Linked DNA regions of Dyadobacter pollutisoli. The protein of the gene in region 1 interacts with the protein of each later gene in a pairwise test. Links are inferred from orthologs where the notes say so. Each region holds a gene or a part of one and is shown on either strand. Other genes may lie near its edges.

Region 1 (16,113 bases):
TTTCGTCGGCTACCGAATGTTGGGAAATTATCGCACAATCGCTGATTTCGGAGGGAAGTTTGCACATTTACAATGGTGCTTTCGGGGAAAAATGGATGGAGTACACCCAAAAGCTCACGGGGAGTGCAAGAAGCCTGCCTTTTGAACTGAATGAAGAATCTGAAATTGGAAAAGTTACCTCCAGTGCGAATGAAGTCATTTGCCTCACTCACAATGAAACTTCCAACGGTACTGTCATTTCTGATCAGGTACTGAATGCTTTACGGGCAAGAACCGATAATATCATTGCCATAGACGCTACTTCCTCTATGGCCGGCGTAGTGCTGCCATGGGAAAGTTGCGACGTTTGGTACGGATCTGTACAGAAATGCTTCGGACTTCCCGCGGGAATGGGCGTCATGATTGTTTCACCAAAAGCTGTTGCACGCGCCATTGAAATCGGAGAAAATGCACATTATAACAGCCTGCTTTTTATCCGGGATAATTTTATCAAATTCCAAACACCATATACACCCAACACATTGGGAATCTATCTGTTGGGCAAGGTAATGCAGCAGGTAGCATCAATCCGGGAAGTGTCTGATGAGACTAAAAAGAGGGCGGCTGAATGGTATTCGTTTTTGGCGGACAATGGTTATCAGGCTTTGGTACAAAATGAAGCGGTTCGTTCGGATACTGTCATTGCTGTGCGAGAAACCAGAGAACGGATCGCAGAACTTAAAAAAGCTGCAAAGCAGGCTGGAATCGTACTGGGTAATGGCTACGGCAAGGAAAAGGAGACGAGTTTCCGGATCGCTAATTTCCCTGCTATCACTCAGGATGAGATCGACATTTTGAAGCAATTTCTGGTCAGCATGACATCCCAGTAGCGAAAAAGAGTAGTAAACGGGACTGTTTGCATTTACTAACTAAATATTATTACTCACTCCCGCAGATTATAGATTGTGCGTTTAGATATATTAAAGCAATACCAGGCCCAAACTAAATGTCTTGTCGCCCTGGACTCGATTATTTTTGGTTTTGACGGCGAGGAATTAAAACTTTTATTGGTCAAAAGAGGCATTGAGGACGAGCATCATACATGGTCTCTCATGGGCGGCTGGGTGCAGCCCGACGAAAGTCTGGAAGGGGCTTCGTCCCGCATTCTTTTTGAACTGACCAACCTTACTGACATTTATCTTGAACAGCTTCATACGTTCGGGAGCCCGCGGCGTGACCCCGTGGAAAGAACGGTTTCTGTGGCTTATTTTGCGTTGATTAATGTAGAGGATTACGATTCTAAAATTTCCAAAAACTACGAAGCGCAGTGGTTCTCCATGCAGGAATTGCCGAAATTGCTGTTCGATCATGGCTCTATGGTGGATATGGCGATTGAGCATTTGAGGTATAAAGCCTCGCAGCATCCGGTTGGTTTTGAGCTGCTTCCGGAAAAATTTACAATTCCCCAGCTTCAAAAACTATACGAAGCTATTTTCGGTACCGAGCTAGACAAGCGTAATTTCAGCCGGAAACTACTGTCGACGAATTTGCTGATCAAGCTGGACGAAAAACAGAAAGGTTATTCAAAAAAAGGAGCATTTTTCTATAAAATCGACGAGGAAAAGTACAAGAAGCAGTTTAATACATTCCTGAATTTTCTTCCCGGAAACGGTTCCTAGTATCCTTATTTACCCACTTCCAGCCGGAAAGGTTGTGTAAGCAGACGGTTTTGAGCAACTTTGCTGAAAAATCGCCGGGGGCAACGTCATGTTTAATTTCAAGGAGATAGTATCCGTTACACTTATTCTTTTTTCAGTAATCGATGTCCTTGGTTCGCTACCGGTCATTGTGGATTTTAGAAAAAAACTGGGAAAAATTGAGTCCGAAAAGGCCACATTGGCAGCCGGGTTCATCATGATCCTGTTTCTTTTTCTGGGAGAGAGACTATTGAGCCTTTTTGGGGTTGATGTCGCTTCTTTTGCCATCGCGGGTGCCATTATCCTGTTTCTTTTGGGACTGGAAATGATCCTGGGACGGAATATTTTCAAGCACGATAATATGGATGTGGGAGTCGCTTCCATTGTCCCGATCGCTTTTCCGATCATTGCCGGTGCCGCTACCATGACCACTTTACTTTCGCTTCGCTCAGCTTATGCGATCGAGAACATTCTGGTGGGGATATTGCTGAACCTGTTCTTTGTCTATCTGGTTCTGAAATCTTCAAACTGGCTCGAAAAGAAGCTGGGACAAGGTGGTACCGACATTTTGCGTAAAGTATTTGGTATTATCCTTCTGGCCATTGCCATTAAACTGTTTAAAACAAATCTGTCGATGTAAGTCTTTGACAGGTATTTATTTATAATTCAATACAAATTTCAAAAACCAATACAGAAATGCAACAACTGGACAGCCTGAATCAAGTCGCGGAATTCCATAAAACATTTAAACACCCTATTCTTGAAACACCCACGATCCCTTCGGAAGAAAGAAGCCGTCTTCGGGTAGCGTTGCTGGCTGAGGAGTTGAAAGAACTGGAAGTGGCGATCCTTGAAAAAGACATTGTGGAAGTGGCAGACGCGCTTTGTGACCTGCAATATGTATTGTCCGGGGCTATTCTGGAATTTGGGTTAGGAGGAAAATTCAGAGAACTGTTTGACGAAGTACAGCGCTCCAATATGTCCAAAGCATGTCTGACCATTGACGAAGCTGAGGCAACAGTGGCACATTACAAGGCAAAGGGGACAGATTGCTACTACAAGGAAGACAGCGGGAAATACCTCGTTTACCGCACGGCTGACGACAAAACATTGAAAAATATCAATTACTCGCCAGCAGACCTGGCTTCCATCATCAGTTAATATCCATTTGCCCATTCACTATACCACTATATGACTTCCGTACTCGAACGTTTTCTGCGCTACGTACAAATCGATACGCAATCGGACCCGAATTCCGAGAGTTTCCCCAGTACCGCCAAGCAGCTTAACCTGAGCAATCAATTGGTAGTGGAGTTGCAGGAGCTGGGTGTTACGGATGCGCACGTTGACGAGCACGGGTATGTATACGCGACCATTCCTTCGAATTCGGAGAAAACGGATATCCCCGTGATATGCTTTTGCTCTCACGTAGATACTTCGCCGGATGTTTCCGGAGCGTATGTGAAGCCGATCGTTCATCATAACTGGGATGGCTCCGATATTATATTACCGGACGATACCAATCAGGTTTTGAGGATCGGCGAATTGCATGATCTGGACCAGCAAATCGGAAACGACATTGTTACAGCCAGCGGTACCACATTACTGGGTGCTGATAACAAAGCCGGCGTGGCCGAAATTATGGCCGCTGCTGAGTACCTCATGGCGAATCCTGCTGTGAAGCACGGGGACATTAAAATCCTTTTTACGCCCGACGAAGAAGTAGGGCGCGGAACGGAGAAAGTAGACCTCATCAAACTGGGAGCCGATTACGGCTATACTGTGGATGGAGAAGCGATCGGTACTTTGGAGGACGAAACCTTTTCTGCTGATGGAGTAAAAATCACCATTCACGGCGTGAGTACGCATCCTGGTTATGCAATTGGGAAGCTGGAAAATGCTTTGAAGATCGCGGCGGACATTCTTGCTGCATTGCCAAAAGGAAGCCTTTCGCCTGAAAGTACGGAGGATAAACAGGGCTTTATTCATCCTGTTCAAATGGAAGGTATCCAGGAAAAAGCAACATTAAGCTTCATCATCAGGGATTTTACAGTTTCCGGCCTTCATGAAAAGGAAGCATTGCTGAAACAAATCACTGACGAGGTACTGACAAACTACCCGGGATCATCGGCGGAGTTCAAGGTTCAGGAGCAATACCGGAATATGAAGGAGATATTGGACCAACATCCGCAAGTGATTGAACATGCACTGAATGCTATGAAAATGGCCGGACTGGATCCGATATTGCGTAGTATCCGAGGCGGTACCGATGGCTCACGGCTGTCATTTATGGGCCTGCCTTGCCCGAATATCTTCGCTGGCGAACATGCGTTTCATTCAAGATTGGAATGGGTTTCGGTACAGGATATGGAGAAAGCGGTAGAGGTGATCGTCAATCTTTGCAAGGTTTGGGAGCGGAGTCATTTCAATGATTGAATGAGTGAATGAGCGAATATTTATCCATTCACTCACCGCACAAGCAACTCGGCCATTCATTCATTCGCTCATACATTCATTTATTCACTCATTCAGTCATTCAAAATTCAGTCATTAAAAATTCATGTCCAAGAAGACAAAATACTACGTAGTGTGGCAGGGGCGGAAAACGGGGGTCTTTACAGATTGGAAAGAATGCGAAGCACAGATCAAAGGCTTTGAGGATGCGCGTTACAAGTCATTTGAATCAATAGAAGAGGCGGAGGCGGCTATCCAGCGTGATTACTGGGAGTTTGTTGCGAAGAAGGATAGCAAGCCAGCCATACTTAAAGAAGCGCCAGCTAACATTGGTAAGCCCATCAAAAACAGCATTGCAGTAGACGCAGCCTGGAACACGGCTTCGGGTGACATGGAGTACCAGGGGATGTATTATGCCACCGGAGACCGGATTTTTTTGCAAGGCCCATTCAAAGACGCGACGAATAACATCGGAGAGTTTCTCGCGATTGTGCATGCACTCGCTTATTTGCAAAAAAAAGAAAGTGATTTGCCCATTTATAGCGATTCGAGAACGGCAATCAGCTGGGTCAAAAAAAAACATGCTAATACCAAACTGGTCCTGACGCCGCGGAACAAACCTGTTTTTGAAATGCTGCAACGTGCGGAGCGGTGGCTGGCGACCAATACCTTTAAAAATAAAATCCTGAAATGGGAAACGGAGTACTGGGGTGAAAACCCGGCAGATTTTGGACGAAAATAGAAACTCTTATGGCACGCAACTCCCACTTTAAATTCAAACAATTTACGGTTCAGCAGGACCAATGTGCCATGAAAGTTTGTACAGATGCCTGCGTGCTCGGCGCCTGGGCAGATGTAAAGGATGCTGATCACATTCTGGATATTGGTGCTGGTACGGGACTACTTTCGCTCATGGTAGCGCAAAGAAATTCTTACGGGATCATCGACGCCGTGGAGATCGACGCTGAGGCGTTCTATCAGGCTGGTGAGAATGTAGAAAAAAGCCCTTTTCATGACCGGATCAAGCTTTTTCACTCTGCCGTGCAGGAGTTTGAATCGGATCACCGGTATGATGTGATTGTCACCAACCCACCGTTTTTTCAGTCAGACCTGCTATCTCCCATCGACAAGAAGAACATTGCACATCATGCGAAGTCGCTTGATTTTGAGGAGATACTGGAATCCATTGTCAGACTTCTGACGCCGGAAGGAAAATTTAATATTCTTTTCCCGGTCGATGAAGGAAACCGTTTCAGGGAAAAGGCCGAAAAAACAGGATGGTTTTTAAGCCGCAAACTTACTTTGTTCCATCATGAGGGGAAAAAAGCATTCAGGCAGCTCATGACATTTCAAAGAGAGAAAGTGCTTCAAAATCTGGAAGTTAATGAGGTAATGTACATTTACGAAACTGACGGAGTGACTTACCACCAGGCTTTTAAAGAATTATTGAAAGACTTTTATTTAATATTTTGATCAGGAAAAACACGAACTTTGCACCGCCATGCCGGTACAGGCATACCACTGAACATTATTCATGACCGATTCAGCTATTCAGATTTCCGTTGTAATTCCGCTTTTTAATGAAGAAGAGTCGTTGCCCGAACTCTGCGAATGGATAGACAGGGTAATGGAGGAGGATGAATTTTCGTATGAAATTCTACTAATTGATGATGGTAGCAAAGACCGTTCCTGGGAGGTCATCACCAAATTATCGAAGGAAAACCCGTATATAAAAGGCTTGCGTTTTGTCAGAAATTACGGGAAAACTGCGGCACTCCAGACCGGTTTTCAGACGGCGCGTGGCGAAGTGATCATTACTATGGACGCCGACCTGCAGGATAGCCCCGATGAGATCCCCGAATTGTATAGTATGATTGTCCAGGACGGTTATGACCTAATCTCAGGCTGGAAGAAAAAGCGATACGATCCGATTACGAAGACTATCCCAACCAAAATTTTCAATGCGGCTACACGAAGTATATCCGGCGTATCACTCCATGATTTCAATTGCGGGCTGAAAGCTTACAGAAAAGAGGTGGTGAAAAACATTACCATTTACGGCGAAATGCACCGTTACATTCCGGTGATTGCCAAATGGAATGGTTTTGCGAAAATAGGAGAGAAAGTAGTCCAGCACAGGGCACGCAAATACGGTTACACAAAATTCGGGCTGGAACGGTTCATTTTTGGCTTTCTGGATTTGCTTTCGATTGCCTTTGTGAATAAGTTTGGGCGTAGGCCAATGCATTTATTTGGCAGTCTGGGAACCCTTATGTTTTTTCTGGGAAGCATTATAGCTTTTTGGTTGCTGGGTAAAAAGATCTATAATATTTACAATTTGCAGCCCTACCGGAATGTTACTGAAAATCCATTATTCTTTTTGGCACTGGTAGCTATTATGGTTGGTTCGCAGCTATTCCTGGCGGGGTTTCTCGGGGAATTATTTGTGAAACAGTCCATTTCAAAAACCGGGGACTACAACATCTCCGAGCGGGCCGGAATGTGACAGATATTTGAATTTGAACGAAGAAATTATTCATAAAAAGTTATTACCTATTACACAAATAATGATCGCTAACGTACACAAAGCACATCCCTGGCATGGAATTCCAATGGGTGAAAATGCGCCAGAACTTGTAAATGCATTTATTGAAATTGTTCCTACTGATACAGTTAAATACGAAATTGATAAAACAACCGGCTATCTGATGATCGACCGGCCGCAAAAGTATTCCAATATTGTACCAGCCCTTTATGGCTTTATTCCAAAGACCTATTGCGCTGAAAAAATTGCATTATTGGCTCGTGAGCGCTCAGGAAGAGATGTGACCGAAGGAGATGGTGACCCTCTTGATATTTTGGTGCTTTGTGAAAAAATCATTTCTCACGGAGATATCCTTTGTACTGCCAAACCAATCGGAGGAATCCGTTTGATCGATGGCGGCGAGGCCGACGACAAGATTATCGCAGTATTGAAAGGTGACGAAGTATATGGTGGTTTTTCAGACCTGAGCGAACTTCCTGAGGGAATTGTAGAGCGTTTGAAGCATTACTTTTTGACTTACAAGAACTTGCCTGGCGAAAAAGCGCACATTGAAATTACCAATGTATACGGCAGAGATGAGGCACATGAAGTGATCATGACTTCGGTTGAAGATTACAAACACTCGTTTTACTGAGATTCGATTTAAGCATACATCATTTGCTTCGCTATAATTTTGAGCCGTCCCGGTTAGGGGCGGCTTTTGTTTATTCTTATCTTTGTGCAAATTTTAGATATTTAGTAACAAATAGGTTGAAATCACAAGCTGCTGAATAAAAAGAGCTTAGGATGTCGGCCGGAAAGATAAATGGTAGAGTATACCAGCCCGGTATGAGTAATTTACAAGAAATAAAGAAGCGTCGTACGTTCGCTATCATCAGTCACCCGGATGCGGGGAAAACTACGCTTACAGAAAAGCTGCTGCTTTTCGGAGGTGCGATTCAGACGGCGGGTGCGGTAAAATCCAATAAAATCAAGAAGACTGCAACCTCCGATTTCATGGAAATTGAGAAACAGAGAGGTATTTCGGTAGCTACTTCGGTCATGACCTTTGAATACAAAGATCTGCTGATCAATATTCTGGATACACCGGGTCACAAGGACTTTGCGGAAGATACATACCGTACATTGACTGCTGTGGATAGCGTTATTCTGGTGATCGACTGTGTGAAAGGGGTAGAGGAACAAACCGAGCGTTTGATGGAGGTTTGCCGAATGAGAAATACACCGGTGATCGTTTTTATCAACAAGCTGGACAGAGAAGGTCAAAATCCATTCGAATTGCTGGATGAACTGGAAACAAAACTGAGCATCCGTGTTCGCCCACTGACCTGGCCGATCAATATGGGGGCTAATTTTAAAGGTGTTTACAGCTTGTACGAACAAATGCTGTATTTCTTTAAAATCAATAAAACCAAAATCGAAAGTGATGTCGCGAAAGTAAGTCTGGAAGATGAAAATCTGGCAGAATTATTGGGAGAAAAGGATGCCGAGCAGCTGACAGAGGATGTTGAACTGGTGGAAGGCGTTTATGATGTGTTTTCAGAAGAAGCTTATCAGAAAGGACAACTGGCCCCCGTATTCTTCGGTAGCGCCATTAATAACTTCGGTATCAAAGAATTGCTGGATACCTTCTGTGAGATTTCACCCATTCCTCAGCCACGCCCAACGGATGTACGCGAGGTATCACCGATGGAGCCAAAATTCACCGGTTTTGTTTTCAAAATCCACGCCAACCTGGACCCGCGTCACCGCGACAGGATCGCATTTTTGCGGATTTGTTCGGGGAAATTTGAAAGAGGTAAGTTTTACAAACATGTCAGATTAGGCAAGGATGTAAGGTTTTCGAGCCCCTTTACATTCATGGCTTCGGATAAAAGTGTCATGGATGAAGGTTTCCCGGGCGATGTAGTGGGACTTTACGATACCGGTAACTTTAAGATCGGAGATACATTGACAGAAGGAGAAAATCTGCAATTTTCAGGTATCCCAAGCTTCTCGCCAGAGATCTTCAAAGAATTGATCAATATGGACCCTATGAAATCCAAGCAGTTGGAAAAAGGGATTCAGCAGCTTACAGACGAAGGAGTTGCCCAGTTATTTACATTAGATTTGGGTAATCGTAAAATCGTGGGAACGGTAGGAGAACTGCAATTTGACGTAATCCAGTACCGTCTTGAACATGAATATGGCGCAAAATGTCGCTGGGTTCCTATGAGTGTTTCGAGGGCATGCTGGCTGACGGCGGATGAAAAGCCTGCTATGGACCAGTTCGTTCGTTTGAAAGGTAACCAAATTGCCTATGATAAGGATCGCAACCCGGTGTTTCTGGCCGAATCTGAATGGATGATCAGAATGAACAGGGAGAATAATCCTGCGATACATTTCCACTTTACTTCCGAGTTTAAAACCGAAATGGCTGTTTAAGTCATTTCAATAAAATAAAGAGGGTTGCTGTCAGTTTTTGATAGCAACCCTCTTTATTTGTTTAGATCAGTCTTAGTCAGTTTCTGGGGCCTCTTCCGCCGCCATTAGCACGACGGTCTTCCAGCATGGTTTTGTATTTTTCCTGCTGTTCAACGGTCAGGATTTTGGCCAGTTCCGTGTTGAATGTTTCCATAGATGCCCGCATTTGTGAGCGGTCCTGGGTTTGTGCGTCCCTGAGCTCCTGCATTTTCTGTGCGCGTGCGAGGCTGAGGTTATACACTTGCTTCTGCTGATCCTCGGAAAGACTAAGATTTTCGGTCAATGTCTTGGTTTGATTTTCAGCGCGCTTTTCCGGAGTGGCATTAGCTTCCTGCCTTTGTGCGAAGGCGGTCATGCTTACGAAAGCCATTAATATGGCAAACAATGTTTTCTTCATGGTTAAGAAGTTTAAATACCAGGGTTAGAGTTGAAAAGCGGAGATAGGTTTAACCGGAACTGGAATTTTTTAATAAAGCATTTTTACAGCCAATGCGACTGCAATCGCACATGTATAGCTCATCAGTGTCCCTACGAGTACATACTCCGATTTTTTGCTGATATAGGCTGGCGGAATCTCTCCTCCCGCAGTTTTATCATTGTATCGTAAAAGCGATTTGGCGGCGATCAGAAAGCCAATGGCAGAGAACTGGCTCACCAGTACAAATACAAAAATGAGGAGTCTTTCGGACATTCCTATCCAGCGGCCTGCATTGGCCAGGTTATCATCAATGTCGGGTGCGAGCTTGGTGAGCTCTTCCCGCCACGGTTTTGTGAGGATTCCGACCAGGAATGATATTGGCGAAAGGGATAGCAGTGCGCCGGACAGTATAGCCAGTGTTTTTGGTGTGTAAAGCCAGGTTTTAAAAGTTTCAAAACCAATATTCAATTTGTTGGTAATGATCAAAGTGGCTATGATAATGGTGATTAAATGCGCGGCCTGATCTGCAATGAACCAGGTAAGTGTGCCTTTTTTATCAAACTTAATTTTGACAATATCAATGATGCCGTGGGCTATTCCCAGAACGATAACGGGCATTGGATTGTCCCATTTACCTAACAAAATATAGGAAATGGCAATAACCAGTAATACGTGAAAATAGAGGTATTTGGAGCGTAGCGATTTCTTCTTTTTATCAATTACCCACGAAGTCGGTTGCCAGTAGAAATCAACAAGGACATGCGCCAGGAGGAGCAGCAAAAATTCAGTCATGGCTGTTTATCGTTTTGTGTATAGTGCTAAATGCTTTGGAAAGGTAGCCAAAAAATTTTCAATTGCCCACCATTTGGAGGCCGCAACACGTTGGCTTGCTGCCGACTGACTAATACCTAACCTTTCGGCAATCAGGCTTATACTTTGGTTTTGAAGCAATGCGACGATCACTTCACTTTGTGCGGTTGTCCAATTCTCAATAACCGTTTCCAGCAGATCAAGCGTGGCATTTAGTGGTTCAGACGAAACAGGTAGGGCAATGCCGATCCGTGCCTTTTGCATTCGGATATGGTCCGCCAGGTGCCCTGATAACCTGAATGCTTCCCCGTCAGAGGTTCCCGGACGATCGGTAACCAGTTCGGTTTTACCAATACCAATTGCAATCCGCAGGTCAGTATGAGGCGAGTTTGATCGCATAGCTGCCCTGGCAAGCACCGCTACGTGCATGGCGTCCCCGACATTTTTTAAAACTCCCTGGAAGCTGTCGCCACGATAGATCTCAGGTTTTAAAACCCATTGGAAAGTAGGGCTTTCGCGAAGTATTCTGATCAGTTCTTCTAACCATAAAGCAGCGTCTTCCCGAGCAAAACCCGTGGAATTCACCATGTCAGCGGTGATAACGGCCTGAAATCGTTTCATAACTATATAAGCTTTTTACCTTATAATCGGTAAATATAAGGTAAAAGCCTTATATCGGTTCGATATAAGCTAAAAACCTTATATTTTTTCAGAGAAATAACGGGCTAACTCTTCCCATTCTTCCTTTAATGAACCGTTAAATGTCTCTGAACCAGCGCGTCTGTACCAGTATCCTGCATTCCATGTGTCGCCTTCAACACGATGTAGATATGCATGTAAACGATCATAAGAACGGGTTCCTTCACTGCTTTGGGCAATGTCGTGAGCAGCTTCCCAATCGCCTTTTGCGTCATACCAAAGTGCTTTAAGTAGCACAGAAATGCCTTCCGGCGGTGTAGAGAGAGCAATGGATTCCTTAAATTGATCGTAGGTCATAAGAAAATGATTAAGCAAAAACCTGATACAAGATGCAAAAAAATAGAATGAACAGGAAAATTCTGTTGCCTTATTGTAACTTCTCCTGAATCGATCCGCCCGGCCCTGACTTTTTAAATTTACTTGTATATTGTAATGCTGAATTGTAATTAAATTAACAATATATGTTTAAACAAATATCAACCTTACTAACCGGGCTGACCATTGGCATATGCTGTCAGGCGCAAGGAACATTTCCGCAAAACGGAGCTTACGATGAGCGTCCGGGGCGATATGCTTTCACGAATGCGACGATAGTGGTGGATTCCAAAACTACCATTACGGCTGGCACGATGCTTATTGAGAACGGGACCATTCGCGAGGTAAGCAAGCAGGTTAAAATACCCGCAGGCACTGTCGTGGTGGATCTCAAAGGAAAATACATTTACCCATCACTGATTGACCTGGACTCCGATTACGGATTGCCCGAGGTAAGGAGGGAAAGAGCGGCGGGAGGAAGACAGACGCCTCAGATTGAATCCAATAAAAAAGGCGCTTTCGGCTGGAACCAGGCCGTACAGCCGGAAACTGACGCTAGTTTGTTATTTACACCTGACGCAAAAAAAGCCGAGGATTTCCGTAAAAATGGCTTCGGAACCGTGCTGATCCACGCGCACGACGGTATTGTGAGAGGGAATGGGGCATTGGTGACATTAACGGACGAGCCAGCCAACAAAGCATTATTGAATAAGAAAGCATCCGCGCATTTTTCATTCAGCAAAGGGTCTTCTTCACAAACCTACCCATCGTCCACAATGGGCGTAGTGGCATTGCTGCGTCAGAATTATTACGATGCCGACTGGTATGCCAAAGCTGTCGACAAAGAGACCAACTTGTCTCTAGATGCTTTTAATCAGATCAAAAGCCTGCCTTCCTTTTTTGAAACGAATGATAAATATAGCGTCATGCGGGCTGATAAAGTAGGGGATGAGTTTGGTATTCAGTACATTATACGTGGTGGTGGTGATGAGTACCAGCGCATTAACGAGATAAAAGCAACAAAAGCTACGCTAATATTGCCACTTCAATTTCCCGACGCTTACGATGTGAGCGATCCCTGGGATGCGGACGTCATAAGCATGTCACAGCTGAAACATTGGGAACTGGCACCTAAAAATACCTCCGAAGTAGCCAAAGCAGATATACCTTTTGCATTGACAACTGCCGGCCTGAAAAACAAAGCTGACTTTTGGAAAAACCTAAAAACAGCCATTGAATATGGTCTGCCGAAAGAAAAAGCACTGGAAGCATTGACTACCTTACCTGCAAGTTTGATCAAAGCGGAGGGCCAGATCGGAAGCCTCAAAACCGGGTTGCTTGCCAATTTTATCATTACGTCAGGGGATCTGTTTGGTAAGGACAACGTGATTTATGAAAACTGGATCCAGGGCAAGAAATTTGTGCTAGCCCCAATTAACGCTCCCGACATCAGAGGAACTTACTCATTGTCTTTAAACAACGAGCCGGCCGGAAAAATACAGATCACAGGTTCTCCTGAGAAGCCTGAGTACAAAATTGTTGTTCAGGATTCGATAAAAATCACGCCCAAAGCGATCCTGTCAAACGAATTGCTGACATTGACATATCAGAATAAACCCTCAGGAACAGTTCGCTTGACGGGCTGGCTCACCGGCGCTGATCTGGCAGGAGAAGGAGTGTTACCGGACGGTTCGGTTATCCCCTGGTCGGCGGTACTTTCGGAGAAATACCAGCCAGCAGCAGTTAAAGACTCTACCATTGCGAAACCGAAGGAAACAGGCCAGGTAGTATATCCTTTCGTAGGATTTGGAAACGAAGAATTACCAAAATCTGAGACGGTACTCGTCAAAAATGCGACGGTATGGACGAACGAAAAGGAGGGAATTTTGCAGAATACGGATGTTATCGTGCAGAATGGTAAAATTACCAAAATCGGAAAAGGATTAGCGGCCCCCGCGGGTACGCGGACTGTGGATGGAACGGGCAAACACCTTACCAGCGGCATTATTGACGAGCATTCGCACATCGCGCTGTTCACGATCAATGAAGGCGGGCAAACCAGCTCGGCGGAGGTGAGAATGAGTGATGTCATCAACCCTGACGATATTAATATTTACAGGCAACTGGCGGGCGGCGTAACAGCATCACATTTGTTGCATGGATCTGCCAATTCAATCGGTGGGCAGAGTGCCTTGATCAAGCTGAAATGGGGTGCCAGCCAGTCGGAAATGCTACTGCCTGAGGTAAAGACGATCAAATTTGCTTTGGGTGAAAACGTGAAGCAGTCCAACTGGGGCGATATCGTGAGAACCCGTTTTCCCCAAACCAGAATGGGTGTGGAGCAAGTATATTTCGACCATTTCATTCGTGCGAAAGAGTATTCCAACTCCTGGAAAAAATACAATGCAGCTTCCAAAAAGCAGCCGGGAGTTGCCCCACGCCGGGATATCGAACTGGACGCACTGGTGGAGATCCTGGACAGCGAAAGATTCATTACTTGCCATTCATACGTTCAATCGGAGATTAATATGCTGATGCACGTCGCTGATTCGCTGAAATTTAAGATCAATACATTTACACACATCTTGGAAGGCTACAAGCTGGCGGACGGAATGGCCAAAAGAGGAATCGGTGGATCAACATTCGCTGACTGGTGGGCCTACAAAATGGAGGTAAAAGAGGCGATTCCTTACAATGCAGCCTTAATGTACCACGAGGGAGTTACGGTTGCGATCAACTCTGATGATGCCGAAATGGCACGCAGACTAAACCAGGAAGCTGCAAAAACAGTGGAGTATGGTGGAGTGCCCGAGGAGGACGCCTGGAAAATGGTGACGCTGAATCCCGCCAAACTATTGCACGTGGATCACCGGATGGGCAGCATTAAAGCAGGCAAAGATGCCGATCTGGTACTCTGGAATACTAATCCATTGTCAGTATATGCACGTCCGGAATTTACAATGGTAGAAGGTACTGTTTACTTTGACCGGAAAAAGGATGAGGAAAAGCAAAAATCAATGGCGACGGAGCGGGAGAGGTTAATTCAAAAAATGCTTGGAGACAAAGCGGAAGGTAAACCTACCCAAAAGCCCCAGGCTACCCAGCCACGCATGTGGCACTGCGAAGACATCGTGGGCGTTCATGCAGAGCACGAGGGAACCAAGTAATTTTACATTTCATTGATTGTCAATTCGATATTATGATAAAAAATAAATTAATCCCGGTAATAGGCTGGACGTTGCTGCAATTTTCAATTGCCATTTCCGGGGCAATCGCGCAAAACCCGGCACCCGCCAAAACTCAGACAAAACCGGTAATCCTCACAGGTGCCACCATTCACATTGGAAACGGACAGGTAATCGAAAATGGTGCTGTCGCCTTCGATAAGGGGATCATTACCCAGATTGGCCCGGCTTGGATTATCAATGACAATGGATCTGAGGTCATTGATGTAAAGAAGAAGCACATTTATCCGGGAATCATTTCGCTTAATACTACCGTCGGGTTGCAGGAAATTGCATCGGTACGCGCCACATTGGATTTTAATGAAGTAGGGCAGATCAACCCGCATGTGAGGGCATTGGTCGCTTATAACACGGATTCCGAAGTGATCCCGACATTACGTGGCAATGGAATACTGGTTTCGCAGTCTGTGCCGCAAGGAGGCGCGATTTCGGGCTCTTCGTCGGTATTTTACAGCGACGGCTGGAACTGGGAGGACGCCGTTTTGAAAAAAGATGACGGAATATGGCTGAGCTGGCCACCGTTTTTGTCGAGTACTTTCAATTACGATGATTTTACGGTATCGGTTAAAAGGAATGAAAAACGTCAGGAATTGCTGGATCTTTTCAAATCTACCTTTTCGGATGCCAAAGCCTATTCCGAAACAGCTAATCCAAGTCCTGTAAACCTGCGTCTGGCAGCTATGAAACCATTATTTGATGGTTCGGCGAATCTTTACATTCGCGCCGATTATGCCAAAGACATCATTGAAGCTGTCAAATTTGCGAAGGAGGCAGGCGTAAAAAAGTTGGTGATAGTAGGAGGGGATGAGTCATATAAGGTGGCTGGCTTTTTGAAAGAAAACAATGTTCCTGTCATCCTGAACCCTACGCATCGTCTTCCAAACAGGGCAGACGAAAATGTATATATGCCTTACGAATTACCGGGCTTGCTTCATAAAGCTGGTGTTAAAGTCGCGGTTACCTATGCGGATGAATGGTGGCGCACGCGCAACCTCGCATTTCTGGCCGGTACTTCTTCCGGTTTTGGCAACGTTGCTCCCGAAGATGCTTTGCAATTTATTACCAAAAATGCAGCGGAGATCATAGGAGCAGAAAAGGAAGTAGGAACCCTGGAAAAAGGCAAGCAAGCTTCACTGATCGTTTCCGAAGGTGATATACTGGATATGCGTGGTAACGTAGTGACAATGGTTTTCATCAAAGGCGGGAAAGTAGACCTGGATGATAAGCAGAAACGGCTTTATGAGAAGTATAAGGGCAAATATGGGAAGAAGTAAAACAGAAAATGCCGGGTTTTGCCCAGTCACGGTCGGAAGATTTATTCTTCCGATTTTTTTTGTTTAAAATGGTTTAGTTTTATTTATTATATAATGGATAATCAATTGATTATATCTTAACAGGCAGATTTTTTGGCTATCTTTAATTATTGATAACCAGTAGGATATGCCCGTTTTTAAGGATCACAGAATCAATATAAACATCTGTTGGGGT
Region 2 (16,005 bases), 1.8 Mb from region 1 along the record:
GGGCAGCCGCAACCGAAATGTACTGCAACATGGCTACGAACGTCTGCCTACATTTGGTGTCGGTATCGAGCTGCGGGGTGAAGAGTGGGCGGAATACATTAGCCAGCTTTTGAATTCCGGTGTCATGGATATCGCTTATGACGAAGGACATTCTTTTAAACTCAATCCGGTCAGCAGGCAAATTTTGAAAGGTGAGCGAAAAGTAGAACTCGTGAAGTTCATCCCGATCAGCGAGCGTAAAGCGAAAGAAGAGGAGCTGGTACCCAAGGAAAAGCCAAAGCAAGAGATTATTCGCGATGCCCTATTTGAGAGACTGAGAATACTAAGGAAGCAAATGGCAGATGCGCTTGGCGTCCCACCATATGTCGTTTTCAGTGATGCAACATTGTCCGAAATGGCACAGAAAAAACCTGTTTCCGAGGCGCAAATGAAAGCGGTTTCGGGGATTGGAGCCGAGAAATTCAGACGATACGGGGAAACATTTATCAATGAAATCCTGTCGTTCGCGAAGGAAAATACAAAACCAGGAACGAGGGTCATCAAGGGAATGACATACATCGAAACGCTGGATCTGTACAAAGAAGGCTATTTACTGAATGACATTGCCCAAAAAAGAGATCTCAGTACCGTTACCATCATCTCGCATTTGGTCAAATTAAAAGAGGACGGACACGATATCGATCTAAAAGGATTGATTGACAAAAAAGCCTACCAGACCATCATTCAGGCAGCGCAGGAGATCCAGACAAGTAAAAACGATCCATTGAAACCACTGTTTGAGCTTCTCAACGAGCAGTTCGACTATGGACAGATCAGGCTGGCGCTGGCAATTTGGGAAGAAGAGCGGTGACCCAGGCCACCGCATGTGATTGTTTAATCGCACAACCATTCGTATTTTTACATTAACAACATTGATGCTCAAATGTCCCATCCCTATTCCAGCTCGGAGATTGATAAATTAGGTAATGCTGTGGTTTACCTGGCGGGAAAAATAAATCCGTTATCTAAAACTAAGCTGTTAAAACTAATTTATTTGATCGAGGAGTATTCGGTGAGAACTTATGGATTGCCTTTTTTTAACCTAAATTTCTCGGTTTGGAAACTTGGGCCAGTATCCAGAGATGTATTTGTTGATCTTTCTTCTGACGAACCTGTTTTACTGGAGAAATACATTTCTAGAAGTTTTGGTTCTGACGGCGGAATTTACATTAAGCCCAAGGTTGTATTCTCAGATGACGAGTTTTCAGATAACGACATGGATTTGTTAGAGCATGTCTCTGAAACATTCAAAAATTTCACCGCTGCCGAACTTGTTGAATTAACCCATCGCAAGCATTCTCTATGGTACATCACGGCCTTGGAAAATGGAGTGTTGGAACACCTGGAATCAGGGCATATGAATTCCACAGAAATCGCTATTGATTTTTCGAGATTATTGGACGGTTTACCATTGAAAAAAGAAATCTTTGAAGATCAACGTGAATATCTCAAAAGTAGCCAAGCGCTTAAAATTTGATTCTGGTGGGTAACGAAGGAGATATCTTATATTTTGATCCATTTTATTTCAAAAAAGGTAACGCATCCAAACCCAAATACTTTATAGTACTGAAATCCTTAGGAGAGAAATCACTCTTGGCGAGCCTGCCATCCAGCTTAAATTTCTGCCCTACCGACATTGTTGACAAAGACGGCTGCATTGAAGTGCCGGAAGCATGTTTCAATTGTTTTGTTTTTAAAGGAAAAAGCCCTGTCACAACCAGCGGTTGGTGTTTTCCTATGGATACCTATCTCTATGGGCAACAAATAGACGAATATGAAATAGCAATTTTAAAAGACATTTATCCTGTGGAAGGTTTGGATTATCGCATAATTGGTACACTAAAAAGTCTTTTATTTCATGACATGAAAAAGTGCTTTATCAATTCAGCCAATGTAAAACGCAAGTTTAGAAAACTGTTATCCTCATAAATATTTCAAGAGTATTTTCAAAAATCAACCCAATCATATGCCAAGACAAAATATACTTTCCGGGTCGCCCTGGGAGGACAAAATGGGGTACTGCCGTGCCGTACGCATTGGAAACATCGTGGAAGTTGCCGGAACAGTAGCCATTGTAGACGGAGAAAAAGTAAAAGCTGACGACGCTTTTGCCCAAACCAACAACATTATCGAAAGAATTTCAAAGGTATTGGAAGATGCCGGCGCGAGCCTCGGTGACGTGGTCCGCACTCGCATCTTCACTACGGATATCAATTGTTTTGATGAAATCGCCCGCGCACATGGCGCATATTTCGGTGATATTAAGCCTACTACGGGCATTTACGAAATCAGCAAACTGGTTTCTCCTGACTATCTGGTTGAAATAGAGTTTACTGCTATTGTACAGTAATCTAGTGAAATAGTTAAAAAAGGCTCACACTTCTCTGTATGAGCCTTTTTTGCTAAATTATTTTTTTCGGTGTTTCCAACCTTCTGGCCTGAAATTTGCTCTTTGTGTTGTAGTTGTCTGATTGGGACCCTAACACATGGCCATTTTAATTATGAAAAATTATCGTACTTTACTCATAGCCTCCTTTTTACTAATTCTTTGCGTATTACAAAAAGAAGCACGGTACAAAACGATCAGAAGCGGGGGTGTGGAAAAAATGCACAATTTCCCGTCAGAAAATTTGAGTAACAGCACGTTCGCTGATAAAAATATCAAAGTGAGCGGACGCGAAGCCAACGCGCTTCAAAATACACAGTTGTTCGAATTCGCCTCGGCCGACAGTACATCAAAAACTACATCTGCCAGGTTGCTGAATCAAAACCTGCTCAATATCTCTTCGGGGGGCAAGATCCTTGGGTTCAACTGAAAGAACGCTTTGACTAACTGAACAATCCCATAATATCGTCCTGGCTGAGCTTTTTGATAAAGCCCGATTCTCCTCCAACCAGATCTTCCGCCAAATCCTGCTTTCGCTGCTGAAGCAACAGAATTTTTTCCTCAATCGTATCCTTACAAATCATTTTATAAGCAAATACCTTGCGCGTTTGACCAATGCGGTGCGTGCGGTCAATAGCCTGACGTTCCACAGCCGGATTCCACCATGGATCAACCAGGTATACATAGTCAGCCTCGGTTAGGTTAAGCCCTACGCCCCCAGCTTTCAGGCTCATCAGGAACACTCTGCAAGTCTGATCGCTCTGGAAACGGTTCACTCTCCCAGCCCGGTCCACGGTTTGCCCGTCAAGGTATTCGTACGGAATATTTACCTTTTCAAGATGCTTGCGAATCAAATCGAGCATTCCTAAAAATTGGCTGAAAATCAAAATTTTATGATTAGAAGCATTCTCTTCTATTTCCCTGGTGAGCTCTTCCAACTTGGCCGATTCGTTACCAAAATCTTCGTCTCCTGACAAAATCGATGGGGAATCACAAATCTGCCGCAGCTTCAGCAATGCTTCCAGAATTAGGAAACTGCTTTTGTTCAATCCTTCGGTAGCAAGCTTTTCAGCGATTTCCTGACGGTATCTCTCACGGAATGTGTCATATACTTTCCGCTGCTTGTTACCCATTTCACAGAACAATATGGTTTCCGTTTTGTCAGGCAGGTCGGTCGCTACTTCCTCTTTGGTCCTTTTGAGCATGAAAGGATACACGAGTTTCCGCAATTCAGCCGCTTTTTCTTTATCCTGATATCTGTCAATTGGTGTAGCGTACTCTGTCCGGAAGAAGTCGGCGTGACCCAGCATCCCCGGGTTCAGAAATTCAAACTGAGAGTAAAGGTCGAATGTGTTGTTTTCGACCGGGGTACCCGTCATTGTCAGCCGGTTTTTCGCCCGCAGTAAGCGCGATGCCTTGGAAGTAAGCGAGTCAGGGTTTTTAATGGCCTGCGCTTCGTCCAGTACGATATAATGGAAATCAAACTGCCTCAACAATTCCACGTCGCTACGCATCGTGCCGTAAGTCGTCAGAATGATGTCGTATTCCCTGAAAAAACTGATGTCTTTACGTCGCGTCATACCACGGTGAACGTACAGTTTCAGGTCCGGCGTAAACTTGGTCGCCTCAGCCTGCCAGTTGAAAATCAATGTCGTAGGAACTACGACGAGGTTCGTATGTTCGGGATTGATATTCTTTTGCTGTTGCAGGAATGTCAGCATCTGCAGGGTTTTTCCTAAGCCCATATCATCAGCCAAACAGCCTCCCCAACCGAATTCATCAAGGAAATTGATCCATTTATATCCTTCTTCCTGGTATTGTCTCAATGTCGCGTTCACATTTCCGGGCAGAGGCACATTCGGAATCTCTTTGAAATTGAGCAGTTTTTGCTTTTTCTCCCACAACTCACGGAACACTTCCTCATTATCGAGCTCGGACACCAGCTCATCGATCAGCGAAAAGTGAATTTTGGACAAATGGATATTTTCGCCATCCACTCTTCCAAATTGCAAAAGCGGTTCGAGTTTACTGATCCATTCGTCAGGAAGCACGCCCAGAGAGCCGTCCTGAAGCTGAATGTAGTTCTGCTTTTTCAACAATGCTTTTTTGGCATCAGCAAGCGAAACTTTCTGATCGCCAAACATGATCTCCACCTGCATGTCGAACCAGTCGATGCCGGAGGATGCATTCACCTTCACAGTACCTCTGTTCGGGTTGAAACGCATTTTTTTCAGATCCTTGAAGCCCAATAAGTCATATTGCTTCTTTCCAACTGCTTCCACGAAATTGAAAAGCCAGCCCTCCTTCATCACATTGTCAAAAGGAACATAGAAAAACGGCTGACCTGCCTGATGCGCAAAACCTGGATGCAACGATTTTAACCATTCCCAAACCGAGTTTTCGGCCTGCTGGTCTCTTTCGAGCATGGTGATCTGGTTATTTTCAAAGCTCGTTCTCGTACGCCGCTGATCATGCAGGAACTCTGTTTCCCCCAACTCGCCTTCTCCTTCGTACACAAATGACGGCACGATCAGCAAATTGGCATCGTCTTCTTTGAGGTAAATTTTTGGCTTGCGGAATGGCAATGCCCGGCTCTGAACTTCGTGACGCGTTTGAAAAATCACATCAAACTGTTCGGTAACCGGAATTATCCATTCACTCATAAAGCCTTCCGAGAAATCCTTCTTAACCCTTATTTTATATCCATTCTGCCCGAGGTATGCGACCATTTCAGCTTCGCTGATGCCCGCCCAGCGGAAAAGCGTCTTTTCATTGTGTATGCCAAGCCAAAAACTGTCGAGCGAAACCACCTTTTGCAATTCCAGAGGAGTACCGGGCTGCAATTCAACATATGGATTGAGCGTGATAAACTCTTTGTCTTCTGTTAAAACAAAAAACAATTTGACCGGCTCCCGGTGTAGTTCCAGCTGGGTAAGCTGGTTGTTGCTGGTAATGTAGTCACCGTCCGAAAGAAATAACCGGTCGGCGTCCAGGTCATTGAAGATCCTGTTGATCTGTTTTCCGACGTAATTTCTTGCTTCGTAGCGCTGTTCAGGGCTCACGTCGTCAAAGTGCAGGTAGGCATTGTAAGCCCAACCCTGCTTTCTGATAAACTTTTGTAACCCTTCCTCCCAATGCTTCGCCACGCGCACAAGCCGGGCATCCGCCTCAGTAAGCACGGGGATTTCATCGGCAGAATAATAGTGGCTCGAACCTCCTGCGATGTTGCGGATATTGGTAACCTTTTCAGATTTAGAACTGTATTTGACCGAAAAAACACCGAAACCAATGTCCAGCAAGTGATTTTTTCCTTTTGGCCAAAAAACAAAAATGGATATTCTGTCCTCTTCCTCCTGGCCATTTTCGGCCGAAGAAATGTTAAATGTGACATTTTGTGCCGGCAATATCCGCTGCCGGAGCGTTTGCCAATCCTGGTACTCCCCTACTTTTTGCAAAGAGGGGTCCATTTTAATCAGCAAAAGGCCACCATCCTCATCGAGGCGGAAGTCAAATTTATCCTTGAATGTGTCTTCCAGAGAGTATCCGTATTCTGCAAGGAGGTTATTTTTCTCAACCGTCAGGTCGCGCATTACCTCAAATGCCTTCTCTCCTAGTTCTTCGCGGAGTTTAAGCAACGCCGCCAGCTTGTGTTCACAGAGTGGCACCCAAAGCTTTTTACCGCAATTACAGGTTGTGTGAACCTGTTTAGTGTTCTTGATCCGCTGGAATGTTACCGAATAATCCTGGTTGTTTTCATGAACCACACATTCGGCTTCACCTTCCTTGGCGGAAATAATATCAACCTGCCCGAGCGATTCCCTGTTTTTCCAGGTTTCGTCCAGTACCAGATTTCTAAGTTGAATTTCTTTGATTTCGGGAAGATCAATGACCGTATCCTCCATTTCGTGAACAACCTGCTTGATAGTAGGCATCTTGTCCAGAATGTACAAAATAGCCGCAACGCGATGTTTGCAGAGGCCATTTTTGTCGGGGCATGAGCACTCCGTCGTGATCTGGGGAGTCAGGAAATCCCTGATGTAAATCTGGTAGTACTGAATGGAGTAGTCGCTCTTGACTTTGAACTCAGCATTACCCGGACCATTATAATCAAGTTTGGAAACTTTTAAGCCACCACTGCTATAAATGGAACGCCCTCTTGACAATACATCCTTCTCCGTACGCCGTAGCAAGAAGTTGGATAATTTCTCCTTCTTTTCGTTTTCCATTTACCCTGCTGCCTGTTAAAAACGCAAAGGTACGGTACCTTTCTGTTTTATAGAAATGAAGGAGGAAATATCTGTTCGGCCAAAAAGGCACATTATCGCACGTAAGGCTGGTCAATAACGCCTATGTGACCTGTGAGTAACGATTTTTCGTAAAAACCGATAATTTGTTTTCCTGCATTAGGATACAATAGTTTTGTTGCCAGCGAAGCAATTGGCAGCCAGACAATTTCCAGGGCTGTGGTATGTACCGGATTTAGCTCCGGAATACCTGAAATTTCAGTCTGAAATACCATGTGAAGTGTTTCCTTTTTGACTTCCGGCCATATTACTTCTCCACAAAAAACCATTGTATTTACCTCTGCCGCAACGCCCAACTCTTCGTAAAGCTCCCGGGCAAGTGCTTCGGAAAGACATTCGCCGGGATCAGGGTTTCCTCCGGGCAAAGCAAAAACCTCAGTGTCGCCGTAGCAGTAGCGGAGGGTTAAGATGGAACCGTCCAGGAGTATCAAGGCAGAAGGGCGTACATTCATGAGGCAGCGGATTAAAGATGACGTGTGTCGATTTGCTGAATTTAATCCGTCAACACCATTTTTTCAATAAGTAACATGAAAATATGGATCACTTTGATGTGAATTTCCTGAATCCGGTCCGCATATCCGAAGTGCGGGACACGGATTTCAATGTCGGCAACACCTGCGAGCTTGCCACCGTCTTTCCCCGACATAATAATGACTTTCATGCCTTTGGCCTTCGCCGCTTCCGCCGCGCGGATAATATTGGTAGAGTTTCCGCTGGTACTAAGTCCCAGCAATACGTCGCCCGGCTGGCCCAATCCTTCAATGTATCTTGAAAACACAAATTCATACCCAAAATCATTACTAACACAGCTCAAATGGCTCACGTCAGAGATGGCGATTGCAGGTAATGCGCGGCGGTTATCACGGTATCTGCCGGTAAGTTCTTCCGCGAAATGCATGGCGTCGCAATGGGAACCTCCATTGCCACAGGAAATGATTTTTCCATTGTGAATGATCGCCTCAGCCATCATTCCGGCTGCTTTTTCTATTTTTTCAATTTGAACAGGATCGCTCAGGAAGTTGTCGAGTACTGCCTGTGCTTCTTTTAATTCCTGACTGATAATGCTTTGGTAATTCATATCTTAATATTGTTCGAACATTCAATTTTGCGTTTCCTACTAGTTTCTGATGGCTTTCAACACATGTGTTTTCCGGCCTGGCCCTTTGTGCCGCTCTACGGTGAACCCAGCGGAGCGAAGTGCACGTTTGACAATTCCTTTGGAAGAATATGTTACTAGTACGCCATGTTGCCTCGTTTGGGCCGCTATTTTTGAGAATATTTCCTCTTTCCAGAGCTCCGGCTGCGAGCGTGGGTCGAAAGCATCGTAAAAAATAACATCGAAAATCTCTGTGGAACTGAATTCTTCCAACGTCACACATTCTTTTCGAAGGGAAAAATAGTCGGAAATTGGATTCATGCCAGACCATGAACTTTCATGAAGTTTCATAAAACCCGACTGGCCGGTCAATGCTTCATAATTCAACAAAGAGGCTTCCCCCGAAGTAACGGGAAAAGCCTCTATGGAAGTGTAATAAATTTGCTTGCGGAGCTCGTCAGCCAGTTTCCAGGCTAGAAAAGCATTCAAACCCGTCCCAAAGCCCATTTCAAAAACATGTACCGGAGCTGTGGCATTTTCTAAAATCGGCCGCAAGCCCAGATTGATGTAAATATGCACTGCTTCGCTCAAAGCACCCTGCAGGGAATGGTACTGCTGGTGATACTGCGGACTGTAAAGTGAGTGCGAGCCGTCTTCTGTTACAATAAAGCGATCCAAATAAGCCGGATGTTTAGTTCGGCTTAAAAGTAATTAAATCATTCTTCGCAGGGTAATCTGTGTAAAGAAAATATCTCCTTTACGTTTCACCAGCAAGTCGATGTTTTTGCCGTCTCCCCGCTGCATGAGCTTGTAAATGTCGCTCACATTCAGTTCGGAAGCAGCATGATCGTCTATAAAAAGTAACTGGTCTCCTTCCATCAACCCTGCATGGGAAGCCGGAGAATCGTCCTGAATGTGGTTCACAATATAGTTATGCAGGTCGGCACCTTCCGCACGGATCTCCATGCCGCTCATATCGTGCTCAAATTTCTCACGGAGACGGCTTTTGATCGGTTTCAGCACCATATAACTTTCCTGATAATTCATCGTCACCTTAAATCTCCGCAACAGCTCACAGCCTATGTTACCCTGCCGCGAGGTCCCGGCCCGTAGTTTGGAGCCAAATGCAATGCTGTCGGGAAAGGATGCCACGATATTGTCCATTTCAAACCTACCCAACCGCAACCTGTCGATCCGGCCGAGATTTCCATTGATTACGCCATTCAAACCGCGGCCCAACTGAGCCCTGATCACTTTTTGCGGCAACCGGAATGACTCTTTCGGTGTGTTGTTTAAAAGCAACGCATGGCCGGCACCGGTGTCGATCAATACCCGGATCGGATGCTCACGACCGTCTGCAAACAGCGTTACCGCGTCTGTAAACGGTTTGGTGTCTTCAATGATGAGGGGGTGCTTATCGCCTTTGCTGGTTTTATATTTATATCGGCTGGGCTGCATCAGCACCAGTTCTTTTCTGGAAAAATCGATGGTTACTACGAAGTTGTTAAAAATCTCATAGCCAAAAATGCCGTGGACCGGCACGCCGACATACTCTGAGAGCCGCAAGAAATCCTGTTCGAGCACCACGATATTCTGGTGGTTGGCACGCAGCCTACCCATCGAAAAGCGATTGTCGATGGCCACATGTGCAGATATGGATTTCCCTTCTCCTGCTCCGGTAAGATTAACCTTGCGGGTTAACCGAAGCTTGTCCGGTTTAAGAATGTAAGGATCGGTAATAATGATCGAACTGACGCCGGTATCCAGTATAAACCGGAGCGAGTCGGTATCGTTGATCTTTGCATACAAAAGGATCAGATTTGAATGCAATTCAAATGGAATGCGTGCAGTTTTATGATTTTTATCTAAAAAATAGCCATACTTTTCTTCTGAAACCGGGGGTACATCTTCTGTTTTTGCAAATGATATGCTGCTGGTAAAAAGTATGATTGCTAAAATTAACCACTTAGACGTTTTCATCGTGGCCTCCTTTCGTTAAATTCCTTTGTTAGAAGTCTCTCTTTATAAATTACAAAACACTCTGATTATAAATGGCTTAACTCTGTCTTTATTATCTTTTGTGTACACTAAGTATCAAATTCGGCCCAAACGGTTAATTGAGTAAAATTAATGCTTTTTACCTTAATTAAACACAAAAAATTCTTAATATGTCCAAACTTTCTGGCTTTTTTTATATCATTTATATATAATAATGTTAATGATGAAATTATGGTAATTTTGTTGCGTTAAATGACGTTTTTTCACAATAAAAATTTTCTCATGCGTAAAAAAATTGTTGCCGGTAACTGGAAGATGAACAAGGTTCTGGATGAGGCAGTTGCGCTTACCTCAGAGCTGGTGAATATGGCTAAAGATGAAGTTTCGAACGATGCCAAAATCATCCTTTGCCCTCCCGCGATCTACCTTACCACTATTAAAAAATATATAGAGGACGCTCCTAATTTTTCGTTGGCTGCTCAAAATTGCTCTGATAAGGTTTCCGGTGCCTTCACTGGTGAGATCTCCGCACAAATGCTGCAGTCTATTGGTGTAGAATATGTGTTGATCGGACATAGCGAACGCCGTCAGTATTTCAATGAAACCAATGCGCTTCTTGCCGAAAAAGTAAATACTGCGCTTGCAAATGGTGTATCACCGATTTTTTGCTGTGGAGAGTCTCTGGAACAAAGACAAAATGAGGACTACATTGGATTTGTGAAGAACCAGATCACCGAGAGTCTTTTCCATTTGACAGAAGAGCAATTGCTTTCTGTTGTGATAGCTTACGAACCCATCTGGGCTATCGGAACTGGTCTTACGGCCTCTGCTGAGCAGGCTCAGGATATGCACGCTGCATTGCGTCAGCACATTGCCTCGAAATATGGTGCCGCAATTGCCGACGAAATTTCAATCCTTTACGGAGGTAGTGTTACAGCTGCCAGCGCACCTGAATTATTCTCTGCACCTGATATCGACGGAGGCCTTGTAGGAGGTGCTTCATTAAAATCGAGAGAGTTTACGAATATTATTAAAGCTAGGTAAATTATTGACAATAAGCGCCTTACCTTTACCACACTGAGCGGAGTCGAAGTGCACATGCACACTGCAAAAACACTTCGACTGCGCTCAGTGAGACAAAGGGGTTCGCTCAGGATGACAAAGGTCAAGCTTGCGTAATCACGAATTCGACCCTGCGGTTTTTCTGGTGCGCCTCCGCAGAATTACCCTTCCCTATTGGCCGTGTGCCTCCATATCCCTTTGCTTCAATCCTGCTGGTGTCTATTCCTTTTTCGACGAGATATGTTTGCACGGATTCTGCTCTTTTTCTCGACAATTCCAGGTTTTTGTCAAAATCTCCCACATTGTCTGTATGTCCTTCAACCCGGATTTGTATATCCGGATTTTCGCGCATCATATCTACCAGCCTGTCCAATTCGGCGTAGGATTCGGCCAGAAGTGTGTATTGTGACGTCGCAAAATAAATATTGGGCAGTACGATCGTTTCTCCAACCGTCAATGGTGTCAAATAAAAATCCTGATCGAATGCGCTTTGACCTGCCGAATCCGCGGGTACCAAAGGAAATGTGGTCCCGTAAAATCCTTTGGCGACAATGCGGAAATCATACTTCTCGGCTGGGTCAATGCCGATGCGGTACTTACCGGACGAGGATTTGATCTGTAGCGAATCCCCTTTTTCTACATAAGAGATTTGTCCCGATATTGGCTTCTTCGTTTTAGAGTTATAAATCGTCCCCTTCATAACTGCAATACCGGCGACTTTTGCATCAGTACTATCCGCCAAGGGCTGTTCCGGTTGTTTCGGAGCGGGTTTTTCAACTGGCTTTTTAACTGGTACTTGCGCTTTTGCCGTTGATTTTGCTGTATCATTAGCTTGTTTTTTCAAAGGATTCTTGATACGAACGCCATAGAAGTTCCAGGAATGGTACCCTTTTGAACTACGTCCTTCATAAAAGTCAAACTCTTCAATGCCTGGCGTAAGCCTCTCGAAGTAGGCTACGAAATCTACTTTTTCTCCTTCATTAATCTGCTTCCTTGTTTCCGTGGGGATATTTTCCGTTCTGATCAGTTTGAATTTTTTATCAATTTCACCCGGCTTGTATAACCTTGTCTCCGGATCAAGCCAAATCTCGCCCGCGCTTTGCTGCTGTTGTAGTTTCTGATCGGGTCTCTGAAGAAATGGAAACCCTTTTGGCACGGTCTGGTTTGAGGCTTTTTCCTCAAATTGCAGGTAAATGATGGTGTATTTGTCCGTCAGCTCTACTTTTTTGATTTTAACATCAGGCTGAGACTGCTCCAATACTTTGGGATTATCAGTAATTTGTCCGAAGCTGGCATCCAATGCCAATACAAAGGCACATAATAATGCCGTTAGCAACTTAAAATTCATGACTTTCAAATGTTAATTTTAGATAAACAATTGCAAGAACGCGCGAACAATCCTGATAGTTTGTTAAAAATTGTTAAACTATGTATCTCACTGATTTACAGGAATAAATTTAGCCCAAAAACCCGGATCGTAGCGCTCCCAGGCGTGGCAGGCAAAGGGTAGTTGATGTCCCGTCAGTTCGTAGGTAGCGGCCGGGCTTTTTTCGAAGGAGAAACGGAGTGCTTCGTGCCAGGTAGGAAGTTTCAAAAATAATTTCATGGGATAAAGGCGCGTTGCTTCCTGAGAAAAAAGCATGTCCTCATTCCCCTTCCAGGACGTGTAGAAAAAATTGTAGATTTTCAGATAACGGATGAGTGCGGGAATGCGGCGAAGTGACAGGCCGCCATTCAAAACAATGCGTCTGCTGGACAATGCTTTGGCATAAATATCCTTCGAGTCGGCACTTAATATGTCAAATTCCGGCTGATGCAGGGATGGCGCGCCCATGTAGTCATAACCTTTGCGGCACCATTCGCGTAGCTCATCGCGAAACACAAATGCGTCGAGCTGATAAATGAGAATGTATTCGTAAGCGAGGAATACCTTATAAAAATCAATGGAGATCAGTAACTGGTTGTAGGCATCGATACCTGCGAACTGATGATCATCGAATGAGATCAATTCAATGGTGGGATATGCCGCTTTTATTTCTGACAGATCCAGGCTGCGCGGTTTTACAATTTTTACCGGGTAACCCGATAGCACGGTCATGCACTGTTTCAGCGAGAGCTGTTCGCCTGCTGTCAAACTGGACTGGTATACGGGAATTACAACGGCTACCGCAGGCTCCCTTGCTGTAACTTTCACACTTAAGCTGATTAATTATTCTAATAAATCTCCGATCGCCGGTAACCACCAGTCTTTGCTGCTGAATTTGTAGTAACCTCTCACCAGTTGGCTTACAATGGGCGTTAACCTTTTGTAACGGTTTTCGGGAAGTGATGCTCTCCGGTAAAAGTGCTTTTGAGACAAATACAGCTTGATCAGTTTTTCGCGCGGTACAAAAGGTATCGCTCTCAGCAGCAGATAAAGTTCATGTAATTTGTTGGCTTTTTCTTCCAGAGGGATCAATTTCTGCTGGCGGTCACGTAGAAACCGGTCTTTCAGATGCACTTTTTCAATTTTGCTTCCAAAGCCAACTTGCTGGCTGGAATGTATCCGATACGAAATCAGCGGATCAACTATAAAATCAATTTTGTTCTGAAGACTTAAAACAACTGCTATCCAGGCGTCGTGGATCAGGTCTGGAACGTGGGTAGGGAAAGGCATGAGCCTTTCCAGGCACGATTTCCTAATCGCCAATGTAGCACCTGTTACAACGAAACCATTAAAAAGGATCTCATGTGGTTTGCCGTTTTTCCAGATGCTTTGTCCTCTTTCGTCAAATTCAATTTCCTCCCAGATCGTGCGCCCGGTAGGGTTTGAATCATCGTCGATCATGACTGCATTACTGAAAACAGCGTCAATTCCCGGGTTGGCATTGAGATAGGCAACCTGCCTCTGTACCTTATCTCTCCTCCATTCATCGTCCTGGTCGCAAAGAATAATGATGTCTCCCTTGCATAAAGACAGGCATTTTTCAAAATTTTTGGTTGAACCCAGGTTCTTTTCGTTCACATGGATATGAACAGGAAATTTGCTTGTAAGTGCAAAAGACTTTATGATTTCAATGGAATTATCCTTCGACCTGTCATCACACACCACCAACTCATCAACTGAAACTGTCTGATCAGCAATGCTCTTCAACTGTGCGAGCAAATACTTTGCTCCGTTGTAAGTGCACATAGCTACTGAAACCATAAATGTGTATATAGAGTTAAATTAAAAATGTCGCAAATTAACGGTAATGCCTCCTATACCCAAACCGTAATATCACTTTCGTTCAGATTCTTCCGTAAAATTTTTGCCAGCGTCCGGAATACTGATCACATGCGCAGTAACGGCCCAGTTTAGGATCTCCGAAAATTCCTCGGCCTCCTGGTAGTAGATCAATGGGGTTGTATGGTCTTTCTCCCAATTGTTTAATGTCGTCACAATTTGCTCATTGGACTTCACCAGCGCTTTATAGTTGTTAAAAAACACTATTCCCCAAAGCAGCACTCCCAGAAAACCCATGTATTTCAAATGTTCTTTTTTCAGGATTTTAATTTCCATAAAGATCAACACAAGCAATACTGGAATCGTGGCTGAAAAAAACATGTAGCGCGGCGCGATACCTCCCGCAGCCTTTGACTCAAACCTTGAAATGGATATAATTATTCCCGTCAGTATGGGCATTGAAAGCATGCAATACAGCAAAGGATTCCGGAAAGCGTAGCCTTTCAAAAATAACCATATCCAGCACAGTAAAACAAACAGGCCGATACACATGCATAAAATGATGTTAATATGCTGACCTGACGACGGATTGACATAAAAAAAACTTCCGAGGAACGTTAGCAATAAACGTGCCATCCATTGGGCATTAAAAGCGACCCCTGACGCTGTATGAACGGATGGGGGCAACGGTAAAAAAGTGATCAGCAAAAGCCCCAAAGCGATTGATCCCCATACGATTAACAAAGACCATTTCTTTTGCGCAAATAGCAGGAAGGCACCAAGAAAAAGCGTGATAAACCCGTTTCCAAAAGATAAAACTGCAATAATTACTGCGAGTAATGCTATTAAAAATGTTGCTTCATTGAGCCGGCTAGCCTTATTGAGCAAAAACAGGCTGAGAAAGGAGAAGAAAAACACCGTATAATGTTGAATTCCTCCCCAATAATAAAAGGTAACCTGCCAGAAAGCCAGACTACTAAGAAAAACCGCTGCCCATAGTAGCGTTTCAGCAGAAAGCAGCCCTTTCTCTTTCATGGTGGCCATGATCAATGCGAAGAAACCGACAAGGAAGACGTTTTGAAAAACGACAAGATTCGTAAAATTGATCTCATGGAATAAATAATAGTAGAGTGCAGCTGTTGATTTGGAAAACAATATGCGATGTTCATTGTGCCTGCTTAGCAAGATGTCGCGCCTGATGCCAAATCCAAAATTTTCGTAATAAAAACGCCTGATGAAGTTTAGTGTCGTGTCGTAATCGTCAAACGAAGGGGCATTGAGCGCATTATGCAGAAGTGTAAATCCGAAAATTAAAAAAATGGCAATGCTTAAACTGATTGAGAGATATTTACCCATATCTGATATTTTTGTCAAAAAACTTTATGCATTTACGACTCATAAAGTTACATCCCTAATCCGGGATTCTAAATTAAAGTTACTAAATGCATATTAATGGCCTTACCAGATCAGCTCAAAAAGGCGATTATCCAGATGCCTGCCAAAGAAAAGGATAAACTGTTACTCAGGCTTATTACCAAAGATAAAACGCTGACAGACAGACTTCATTTCGAATTAATTGAAGATAGTGCAACCATTCCGGAGCGACGGGATGAGATCATGAGCAGGATTGTTCGTACCTCGAAGTTTAACCAGAACACACCGGGCTGGATACTGATGGATCTCCGAAACCTCAGCGGTGACATTGCCTATCATGTTAAGGTGACCAAAGATAAAATCGGTGGCCTGGAACTGAACCTGTTCCTGATGAACACATTTATGGAGCAGTATCCCGAGATTCTCCGAACGTACTCTTCCCGGGCCGATACCTGTGCATTGTATATTGCCAAAAAGGCGCTGACGATCATTAACGGTATCAACAAGCTGGATGAAGATTACCGCGTGGATTATATCAAAG

What was found.
Region 2: the proteins of pepT (region 1) and tpiA interact in binary tests that used the Escherichia coli proteins (3 or more experiments, as listed by UniProt). The link is inferred for Dyadobacter pollutisoli from one-to-one orthologs.

What each region holds. Positions count from the first base shown.
Region 1 is NZ_CP112998.1:4,389,027-4,405,139, reverse strand. The notes cover bases 2,141-4,989. They hold pepT (peptidase T), read left to right. Parts: upstream 2,141-2,867; coding sequence 2,868-4,112; downstream 4,113-4,989. Other genes in these bases: ON006_RS17990 (tRNA1(Val) (adenine(37)-N6)-methyltransferase), read left to right, coding at 4,881-4,989; ON006_RS17995 (ribonuclease H1 domain-containing protein), read left to right, coding at 4,237-4,872; ON006_RS18005 (pyrophosphohydrolase domain-containing protein), read left to right, coding at 2,373-2,837; ON006_RS18010 (MarC family protein), read left to right, coding at 2,141-2,316. Outside these bases: ON006_RS18020 (aminotransferase class V-fold PLP-dependent enzyme), read left to right, coding at 1-869; ON006_RS18015 (NUDIX hydrolase), read left to right, coding at 945-1,658; more of ON006_RS18010, read left to right, coding at 1,747-2,140; more of ON006_RS17990, read left to right, coding at 4,990-5,603; ON006_RS17985 (glycosyltransferase family 2 protein), read left to right, coding at 5,665-6,636; ON006_RS17980 (inorganic pyrophosphatase), read left to right, coding at 6,698-7,309; ON006_RS17975 (peptide chain release factor 3), read left to right, coding at 7,504-9,099; ON006_RS17970 (DUF4890 domain-containing protein), read right to left, coding at 9,176-9,535; ON006_RS17965 (DUF3307 domain-containing protein), read right to left, coding at 9,605-10,348; ON006_RS17960 (SatD family protein), read right to left, coding at 10,355-10,987; ON006_RS17955 (hypothetical protein), read right to left, coding at 11,066-11,362; ON006_RS17950 (amidohydrolase family protein), read left to right, coding at 11,527-14,547; ON006_RS17945 (amidohydrolase family protein), read left to right, coding at 14,580-15,899; ON006_RS17940 (hypothetical protein), read left to right, coding at 16,107-16,113. UniProt on the Escherichia coli protein: Cleaves the N-terminal amino acid of tripeptides.
Region 2 is NZ_CP112998.1:6,185,083-6,201,087, reverse strand. The notes cover bases 9,246-11,986. They hold tpiA (triose-phosphate isomerase), read left to right. Parts: upstream 9,246-10,105; coding sequence 10,106-10,867; downstream 10,868-11,986. Other genes in these bases: ON006_RS25495 (OmpA family protein), read right to left, coding at 10,989-11,986; ON006_RS25505 (aspartyl protease family protein), read right to left, coding at 9,246-9,805. In the rest of the region: DNA helicase RecQ, read left to right, coding at 1-850; ON006_RS25545 (Panacea domain-containing protein), read left to right, coding at 923-1,516; ON006_RS25540 (hypothetical protein), read left to right, coding at 1,522-1,968; ON006_RS25535 (RidA family protein), read left to right, coding at 2,006-2,389; ON006_RS25530 (hypothetical protein), read left to right, coding at 2,541-2,855; ON006_RS25525 (DEAD/DEAH box helicase), read right to left, coding at 2,869-6,651; ON006_RS25520 (NUDIX domain-containing protein), read right to left, coding at 6,744-7,181; lpcA (D-sedoheptulose 7-phosphate isomerase), read right to left, coding at 7,223-7,807; tRNA (5-methylaminomethyl-2-thiouridine)(34)-methyltransferase MnmC2, read right to left, coding at 7,847-8,503; more of ON006_RS25505, read right to left, coding at 8,537-9,245; more of ON006_RS25495, read right to left, coding at 11,987-12,233; ON006_RS25490 (DUF5672 family protein), read right to left, coding at 12,321-13,079; ON006_RS25485 (glycosyltransferase family 2 protein), read right to left, coding at 13,095-14,072; ON006_RS25480 (hypothetical protein), read right to left, coding at 14,145-15,446; ON006_RS25475 (hypothetical protein), read left to right, coding at 15,543-16,005. UniProt on the Escherichia coli protein: Involved in the gluconeogenesis. Catalyzes stereospecifically the conversion of dihydroxyacetone phosphate (DHAP) to D-glyceraldehyde-3-phosphate (G3P).